3 regions of the Lachnoclostridium sp. genome follow, and region 2 is predicted to be linked to each of the others. Evidence: predicted binding sites of a transcription regulator. Region 2 holds the regulator's gene; each other region holds the start of a gene.

Region 1 (3,284 bases), on a different contig from region 2:
TCGGTCGTTGGATGTAATTGATCCGATCGAGGCTCTAAAAAGCATTGAGTAATAAGAAAGAATTGAAACCTTGATTGGAATAATATTGAGAGAGAAGTATAGCAAAGAAGTCGTAGTTTGATTATTTTGCTTTACCTCTCTCTTTTTAAGACTTTTTGATTATTCGGTACAATAAGAAACTAATATCTTTTGATTTCATAATTAGGTTATAATGCTTTACTCTATCATATGATAATTGGGGAAATGGCCCCTTGTCCTTTCTATATGCTAGTGCTAAAATAACCGAAAAGGAGTATTTCACCATAACAATAAATATGGGGGAACTCAAATGAGAACGGAACATACATAGTTAATGTTTTGGTCCCAAAAGCATTATTTCAGATATATAATAAATGAAATATTAATAAGAAGATTTAAATACTTAAAAGGAGGAGCTAATCATGGTACAATCGATAGTTCATATAGCATTAGTTGTAAGAGATTATGATGAGGCTATTGATTTTTATACAAAAAAATTACATTTTCAATTGGTGGAAGACACTTATCAAGCTGAACAAGATAAAAGGTGGGTGGTAGTATCACCACCAGGTTCTAATGGAACAACAATATTGCTAGCTAAAGCTTCGAAACCAGTGCAGGAGGAGTTTATTGGTAATCAAGCAGGGGGAAGAGTTTTCCTGTTTCTTGGGACTGATAATTTTGATAGGGATTATCAAGAGATGATAGAGCATGGAATTGAATTTATTAGAGAACCTAAAGTACAGGACTATGGAAAAGTAGCTGTATTTAAAGATTTATATGGAAACCTATGGGATTTGGTACAGTTTCATGAGAATCACCCTATGAAAGTTAGAGTTAAGTAAAAAGCGGATATAGGTCTGGCAAGTGTTTGGATTGGTATATTCGATTTCGTCAAGAATGGCAACAATGCAAAAGTATAATTTAAATATTCTAAGTTCCAGTGGAAGAACATTCTTAATAGTCTGTTCTTCTTTTTCTTATGTCAATTTTTGGAGAATAATACACCTCCAAAAGTCTAAAAAAATAAGTAAAAAAATATTTCACTCTTGATTATTTTTATGTTGCGGTATAATATATAAATAATAACGATAATTATTACTATGACATTATATAGTATTAAATATAATGATATCTCTTTAGATGATACTATATATTGTAATTAACTAAAAGACAGGGTGAGTGTAAACTATGGATATTATGATTAAAAAGCGTAATCAAAGCTATGAGCCGTTATGTGTGGAAAAGACGAAGAGAATGATTGCATTTGCTTGTGAGGGTTTGGAAGGCTGTGATCCAATCGAACTGGAGCTGGATGCGAGGATCCAGTTTGTGGACGGAATGAGTACGAAAGAAATTCAAAAGATGCTGATACAAACAGCGATTGAAAAAGTAATCCATATCAAGAAAGATGAATTTGGTAATATCATGCGTGAAACACATACCAATTGGCAGTATGTAGCGGCGAGATTGTTCGTATTTGATTTGTATAAAGAAGCAGCTATTGAACGTCATTATAAGCATTTTGGATATGGGGATTTTTTAAAGCTAGTGAATTCGTTGGTGGAGAAAGAATATTACGGAGAATATTTGACAGATAAATATTCACAGTCAGAGATAAAAGAGTTAGGTGAGTATATTAAGCCAGAGCGTGATTATTTATTTAATTACGAGGGTGTGAAGCTGTTATCCGATCGTTATCTTGTTAAGGGGAATCAGAAGGAGGTTCTTGAACTTCCACAAGAAAGATTTATGACAATTGCGATGCACCTTGCAATTCCGGAAGAGAAATCAAAGCGTATGGAATATGTGAAGAAGTTCTACGATTTGTTAAGTAGTCTTCAAATGACAGTAGCAACGCCTACTCTTGCCAATGCCGGTACACCATTTTATCAGCTAAGTAGCTGTTTTATCTCAGTGGTAGGAGATAATTTATGGTCGATCTATGATGTGAATCAGAAGTTTTCTAGTGTGAGTAAACATGGCGGGGCGCTTGGTATCTATGTAGGTAAAATCCGTGCTTTAAACAGTGAGATACGAGGAAATAAGAATGCTTCCGGAGGAGTAATTCCTTGGGTGCGACTCTATAATGATACTGCAATTGCAGTGGATCAATTAGGAAGACGAAAGGGAGGAGCTACCATTACTCTAGATGTTTGGCATGCCGACCTATATGATTTTCTTGACCTCAAAACAAATAATGGAGATGATCGAAGAAAAGCGCATGATATATTTACCGCACTTAGTGTACCAAACTTATTCATGGAACGATTAGAGCGACGAGAAGAGTGGTCGTTATTTGATCCTTACATGGTAAAAAAGGTAATGGGATTTTCTTTGGAGGATAGCTATGATGAGGTCACAGAGAAAGAGTTTACAAAGCGCTATCTTGCATGTGAAGAATGCAAAGAATTACCAAGAATTTCAGTTCCGGCACTTGAAGTGATGAAACGGATTATGAAGAGTGCTGTTGAGACCGGAACACCTTTTATCTTCTTCCGTGATACGGTGAATCAGGCAAATCCGAATAAACACGTTGGAATGATTTATTCCTCGAACCTTTGTCAAGAGATAGCTCAAAATATGAGTGAAAGTGAGCTCGTAGAGGAAGTGCTTCAAGAAGAGTCCAGTGATAAAGTGATTATTACAAAGACTAAATCAGGGGATATGGTAACCTGTAATCTAAATTCGATTAGTCTTGGTAGGATTGAAAAAAAGGATTTAGAAGTTAATATTCCATTACAGATTCGTATGCTTGATAATGTTATTACGTTAAATAAGACACCAGTAGCAGAAGCACGAATTACCAGTGATAAGTACCGTGCAATCGGACTTGGGACAAGTGGATATCATCATTATCTTGTAAATCACGGTATTGGTTGGGAGACACAAAAACATCTTGAGGAAGCGGATGATTTATTTGAAGAAATTGCATATCAGGCCATCAAAGCCTCGATGCAACTTGCAAAGGAAAAGGGAAAATATGAAGCTTTTCATGGTTCCGAGTGGGAAACAGGAGAGTATTTTAACCGCAGAGGTTATACCAGTGAACGATGGATGGCATTAAGTAAAGAGGTAGCAAAGTATGGGATGAGAAATGGCTATATTACAGCAGTTGCACCAACTGGAAGTACTTCAAACATTGCAAATACCTCAGCGGGTATTGATCCTATCTTTAAACGATATTTTATTGAAGAAAAGAAGGGAAGTTTTATACCAAAAACTGCTCCAAACTTGAATCCATCGAATTTCTGGTTATACAAAGA
Region 2 (3,284 bases):
ACATCGTCCTCCACCAATGAGTGCTGTTTGAGTAATTGTGTGATGAGGAGAACGAAATGGTCTCTCTAGGATCAAGATACGATTATTGTCAAGTTGTCCGGATACGCTATAAATCTTAGATATTTCAAGACTCTCCTCAAAGCTTAATTCTGGCATAATGGAAGGAATTCTTTTTGCTAGCATCGTTTTTCCAGAGCCAGGAGTCCCTATCATCATGATATTATGTTGACCAGCAACAGATACCTCAATTGCCCTTTTTGCAGTCACTTGGCCGACAATATCAGAAAAATCCAGATTCTTTTCCTCTTGTTCTAAGAACAGTGAAGTAACATCTACAAATTCAGGAAGTATTGTCATCATGCCCGAGAGTAACTCCACAGTCTGTCTAAGGCTCTCGACTCCAATCACCTCAATTCCGCTAACTACTGCCCCCTCTTTTGCATTATCCTTCGGTATAACACAGCGTTTATATCCTTGTTTTTGGGCAGTACAAATAAGCGGAAGGATTCCATTTACACGACGAATCTTTCCATCTAAACTAAGTTCTCCAATCAATAATGTTTGTTCCAAATATTCAGTGGGAATATAACCAGAAGCGGTTAGAATTGCTATGGCAATTGCCAAATCGAAGGCAGTTCCTTCTTTTTTTACATCAGCTGGTGATAAATTGATAGTGATATGTTTTGGTGGCAACGAATAACCAGAATTACGTATTGCTGTTTTTACCCTTTCTTTCGCTTCCTTCACTTCGGAACCTAAAAATCCAACTAGATCAAAGCTAGGAAGTCCATCACTTACATCTGCCTCTACATTCACGATAAAGGCATCAATTCCATCAATCGCAGCAGAAAATGATTTACTAAACATCTAATATCCTTTCCCCTCTCCAAGGAAAGCAAATACCTAAAGGTATTATAGCAGACTCGTATCTTAGTATCAATGAGTTTTTAATAAACAAGAAAAAGCAACTTTACTTAAAGCAACTATCATGATTTTATTCATCTTGAACCTAAAAGCATACTTCATTAAATTTATAATAAAATAAATGTATATTTTCTCCTTTGTGCAACCATTATTTTACAACTTATATTGAATTTTGTAATTAACTATATTACCAAAATAACACTGTTATTGTATTTGACCTACACATTATATGAAATATTTATATTGATAAATACTGCGTTTAAATAGATTAAAAAACCTCCAAAAGGTCATATACCCCTTGGAGGTTTGTAATCTTTATACACTTTTAAGCATGTTCATGGTCGAGTATCTTCTTTAATTCATTCATAAAGGTATTGACATCCTTAAATTCACGATAAACGGAAGCAAAACGAACATAAGCTACAGCATCTAAATTCTTTAGCTTATCCATCACAATTTCACCGATTTTGTTACTTGGAACTTCTTTTTCTTCCAAATTAAAAATAGTGTTTTCCACTTCATCAACGAGTGCGTTAATCTGGTCTACGGAAATCGGGCGCTTATGGCAGGAACGAAATACACCTGCTTCAATTTTGGAACGATCGTAAGGTTCACGATTATTATCCTTCTTAATTACCACCAAAGGTATCGTTTCTACTTTTTCATAAGTAGTAAAACGTTTGGAACATTCATCACATTGTCTTCTGCGTCGAATGGAACTGCAGTCATCTGCTGGTCTTGAGTCAATTACTCTTGTATTTTCTTTTCCACAAAATGGACACTTCATACGGTACCTCCCATTATTATTTTAGCCCGCACATGTTAACCGTAATCTCTACTTTCATTATATTGAATAAATTCCCATAGGTCAAGCATATAGTCAATCATGTTTTTATATTTTCTTCATATGATATTAAAAAACGGGAGGATCTATCATATGCGATTATTTGAAATGCGGAATAAAGAAGTCATTAATTGTAGAGATGCCAAACGGTTAGGCTTTGTATGTGACATTATTTTTGACGCTGTCACTGGATGCATTGAAGCTATCATCGTTCCAGGACCACCAAAAATATGGGGTCTTTTAGGAAGAGATCACGAATATATCATACCTTGGTCATGCATTTGTCAAGTAGGTCCTGACGTCATTTTAGTTGATATTGATGTTGATGAATGTTTTAAGAAGTGCGGTTGATTGAAAACGTAATATAAATCCCTCTTTACATTCGAACTTATGTTTCCTATAATAATATTAATGGTTATTTCATGAAACAGATTGAAACTGAGATACTATACTTATATCAGAATTTTAAAATGAAGAATAATTTTAATGAATCTGTTCCATTACAGCGATATTTAATAAATTGTATTTATTATTAAGGAAATGAGAGATATGATAAAAAAAGAACGACTAATTTTTCATGTGGATGTGAATAGTGCTTTCTTAAGCTGGGAATCTGTGCATCGTTTAACATCAAATTCCGAGGCGTTAGACTTACGTACGATTCCTTCCGCAGTAGGTGGTGATAAGCAAAGCAGGCATGGTATCGTTCTAGCAAAATCCACCAAAGCTAAATCTTATGGCATTGTAACAGGGGAGCCATTAACGCAAGCACTTCAAAAGTGTCCCTCTTTGGTGGTAGTCCCCCCTAATTTTGAAGTATATACAAGCTATTCAGAACGATTAATGAAACTTTTATTAGAATATACACCTACGCTTAACCAATTTAGTATTGATGAAGCATTCCTCGATATGACTGATACTTATCATCTATTTGGTACTCCTATGGATATCGCTAGCCAAATTAGAGAACGAGTTATGAAAGAATTAGGTTTTACTGTAAATATTGGAGTTTCTACCAACAAACTTCTTGCAAAGATGGCTTCCGACTTTAAAAAACCGAATCTTTGCCATTCCTTATTTCCATCCGAAATATCAGAGAAGATGTGGCCTCTTCCTGTTGAGGAATTATTTTTTGTTGGAAAGTCCGCTAAAGCGAAATTTAATGTCTTAGGCATTCGTAGCATCTACGATTTAGCACATACAGATGTTAGTATCCTAAGAACGCATCTAGGAAACAAATATAGTACCCTAATTCATGAGTATGCAAATGGTATTGATGAAGAACCGGTTGAGGATGCTGATACGAAGGCAAAAGGTTGTGGAAACAGTATCACCTTAAGTCAAGATGTCATTGATAATACAACAGCAAAACAAGTCTTACTTGCATTAAGTGAAACCGTTGGTGCAAGACTACGCTCCTCTAATGTTTCATGTAGCTGCATCACTGTTGAGATTAAATATACTAATTTCCAAACTTATACCCATCAAACAGTCTTACCATATCAAACAAATACGA
Region 3 (3,284 bases), on a different contig from region 2:
AGATGAAAAAGTATCTGGATCGTTACCCAGACGATGTGGATGCAAAAAAAGACGCTACCTTCTTAAAAACTAGAGTAGAGGGTGCTAGTAAGGAAACGAATACAAACAAATCTGAGCAAGTAGAAACATCTGGATCAGTAAAGAAACCATAAGGAGGACAGCCTATAGTTATGTCAGAATTATATGAGATAAAAGAAGAGAAAGAAAAAGTGATTCTGGTTGCCGTCAGCGAAAATGATAATGATGATACCGAGGAGTCAGTAGATGAGCTTGTGGAGCTTGTAGATACTGCAGGTGCCATAACCGTTGGAAGAATCATTCAAAATCGTGAGAGCATTCATCCTGGAACTTACGTTGGTAAGGGAAAGATTGAAGAAATCCGTCTTCTGATTGAACAGTTAGGTGCCACAGGAATTATCTGTGATGATGAATTATCTCCTGCTCAATTAAGAAACCTTGAAGATGCACTGCAGGCAAAGGTAATGGATCGTACTATGATAATACTAGATATCTTTGCCCAGCATGCAAGTACAAGGGAGGGTAAGATTCAAGTTGAATTGGCACAGTTAAAATACCGTTCTACCAGGTTAATTGGTATGAGAAACTCCTTATCAAGACTGGGTGGTGGTATTGGGACTAGAGGTCCTGGTGAAAAGAAACTTGAGATTGACCGTCGTTTAATTAAGGATAGAATTGCTCAATTAAATCGGGAATTAGATGATATCAAGAAAAACAGAGAAGTTGCACGTTCTCTTCGTATGAAAAATCCTATTCCGGTTGTTGCAATTGTAGGTTATACCAACGCCGGTAAATCAACACTACTAAATCGTCTTACTGAGGCCGATGTGTTAGAGGCCAATATGCTCTTTGCGACACTTGATCCCACCACTAGAAATCTAGTATTAGAAAGTGGGCAGCAGGTATTATTAACCGATACCGTTGGTTTTATTAGAAAGTTACCCCACCATTTGATTGATGCGTTCCGTTCTACTTTAGAAGAAGCAAAGTATGCCGATATCATCGTACATGTTGTGGATGCTTCGAATCCTCAGGCCTATAAACAGATGCATATTGTTTATGAAACATTAAAAAAGCTACAGGTAACAGATAAAACGGTGATTACTGTCTTTAATAAACAAGATCTTGTTCAAGAGGAAGAACCAATGAAGGATTTAAAAGCAGATAAGACCGTAAAAATTTCTGCAAAAAATGGAGTTGGTGTAGTAGAACTTCTAAATCTAATTGAAGAAGTATTACGAGAGGCAAAAGTATTATTAGAGCATATATTTTCTTACCAAGAAGCGGGGAGCATACAGCTTATCCGTAAGTATGGGCAGCTGTTAGAAGAGGAATATCAAGAAGGCGGTATTTTTGTAAAAGCTTATGTACCGAAGGATATTGCAAACCAATTGGTACGGAGTAAACAAGAATAAGCTTGGAGCAATTATAGCAACAAAATTTTTAATAAAATAATAAAAAATAGATTATATTGTGTTAGTAAAAAGTCCGTAGGTGAGCGAAACATAACGAAAACCGTGTGTTTAAGCTATTTTACGGACTTTTTTTGCGAACACAATGAAACACAATATGTAGTGGTAGGACTAAAATCTTAAAATATATGTTGTAGTTAGCCTTGACGTTGCTATTGCTTTCTGATAGAATTTATTATTGAACAATCTAGGTAGGAAGGGAGAAGTACACATGATTAAAGTTGTGAAACGGGACGGTGAAATTGCCGAATTTGCGCTTTCAAAAATCAGTAGTGCCATTGCAAAAGCATTCAATGCTACGCAAAAACTTTATAACGAGGATATCATTAATTTGTTGTCTTTGCGTGTTACATCAGATTTTCAAACCAAGTTGAAAGACAGTACGGTTACGGTAGAAGATATTCAAGATAGTGTGGAGCATGTACTTGAACAATCTGGGTATACCGATGTGGCAAAAGCCTATATTCTTTATCGAAAGAATAGGGAAAAAATACGTAATATGAAATCTACCATTTTAGATTATAAGGAAATTGTAGATATGTACGTGAAAGAGGAAGACTGGAGAGTAAAAGAAAACTCTACGGTTACTTACTCTGTTGGAGGATTAATTCTACATAATTCTGGAGCGATCACTGCAAATTATTGGTTGTCAGAGATTTACGATGAAGAAATTGCAAATGCCCATCGTAACGCAGACATACATATTCATGATTTGTCCATGTTAACAGGATACTGTGCAGGTTGGTCTTTAAAACAACTTATTAAAGAAGGGCTTGGTGGAATTCCAGGTAAAATTACCTCATCTCCGGCAAAGCACCTTTCCACCTTATGTAACCAGATGGTTAATTTCTTAGGGATCATGCAGAACGAATGGGCAGGAGCCCAAGCTTTTTCCTCTTTTGATACTTACCTAGCTCCATTTGTTAAAGTAGATAATTTAAGTTATGAAGAAGTAAAGCAATGTATTCAATGCTTTATTTATGGAGTAAATACTCCAAGTCGTTGGGGAACACAAGCACCATTCTCCAATATTACGTTAGACTGGACAGTTCCTAATGATTTAGCGGAACTGCCATGTATCGTCGGCGGAAAAGAGATGGATTTTAAATATAAGGATTGTAAGAAAGAGATGGATTTAGTAAACAAAGCCTTCATAGAAATTATGATCGAAGGTGATGCGAACGGACGTGGTTTCCAATATCCAATTCCTACTTACTCCATAACAAAAGATTTTGATTGGTCAGACACAGAGAATAATCAATTATTATTTGAGATGACTGCAAAGTATGGTACCCCTTATTTCTCTAATTATATAAACTCTGATATGGAACCAAGTGATGTTCGTTCCATGTGCTGTCGTCTAAGACTTGATTTACGTGAGTTACGTAAAAAGACGGGTGGTTTCTTTGGTAGCGGTGAAAGCACTGGCTCTGTTGGTGTTGTTACCATTAATATGCCACGTATTGCATATGTATCTGCGAATCAGGCGGAATTTTATCAAAGACTTGATCGTATGATGGATATCTCCGCAAGATCCTTAAAGGTGAAGAGAAAAGTAATCACGAAATTATTAGAAGAAGGATTATATCCATACACGAAACGTTATCTAGGAACCTTTGAAAATCATTTCTCTACCATTGGACTGATTGGTATGAATGAAGTAGGACTGAATGCAAAATGGCTTGGTAAAGATATGACAGATAAGAAAACTCAGCAATTTTCTGTAGAAGTGTTAAATCACATGAGAGAGCGTCTTGGCGATTATCAGGTAGAATTCGGAGATTTATATAATCT

The links. Region 2 encodes NrdR, which represses ribonucleotide reductase genes. Its sites were predicted from a motif close to CACAANATNTTGTG; they were not measured.
Region 1: a site for NrdR is predicted at 1,166-1,179, ahead of RTP52_RS12655 (ribonucleoside-diphosphate reductase subunit alpha). Genes of this name have one in related genera too.
Region 3: a site for NrdR is predicted at 1,582-1,595, ahead of RTP52_RS10015 (ribonucleoside triphosphate reductase). Genes of this name have one in related genera too.

The regions. Positions count from the first base shown of each region.
Region 1 covers NZ_DAMADT010000019.1:13,625-16,908, reverse strand. The annotation lists gene RTP52_RS12665 (FtsX-like permease family protein) at 1-52, shown strand, start outside; gene RTP52_RS12660 (VOC family protein) at 441-863, shown strand; gene RTP52_RS12655 (ribonucleoside-diphosphate reductase subunit alpha) at 1,210-3,284, shown strand, end outside.
Region 2 covers NZ_DAMADT010000015.1:1,067-4,350, reverse strand. The annotation lists gene RTP52_RS10985 (YifB family Mg chelatase-like AAA ATPase) at 1-867, opposite strand, end outside; gene nrdR (transcriptional regulator NrdR) at 1,250-1,711, opposite strand; gene RTP52_RS10975 (PRC-barrel domain-containing protein) at 1,862-2,119, shown strand; gene RTP52_RS10970 (DNA polymerase Y family protein) at 2,318-3,284, shown strand, end outside.
Region 3 covers NZ_DAMADT010000012.1:75,915-79,198, reverse strand. The annotation lists gene RTP52_RS10025 (tetratricopeptide repeat protein) at 1-152, shown strand, start outside; gene hflX (GTPase HflX) at 171-1,433, shown strand; gene RTP52_RS10015 (ribonucleoside triphosphate reductase) at 1,702-3,284, shown strand, end outside.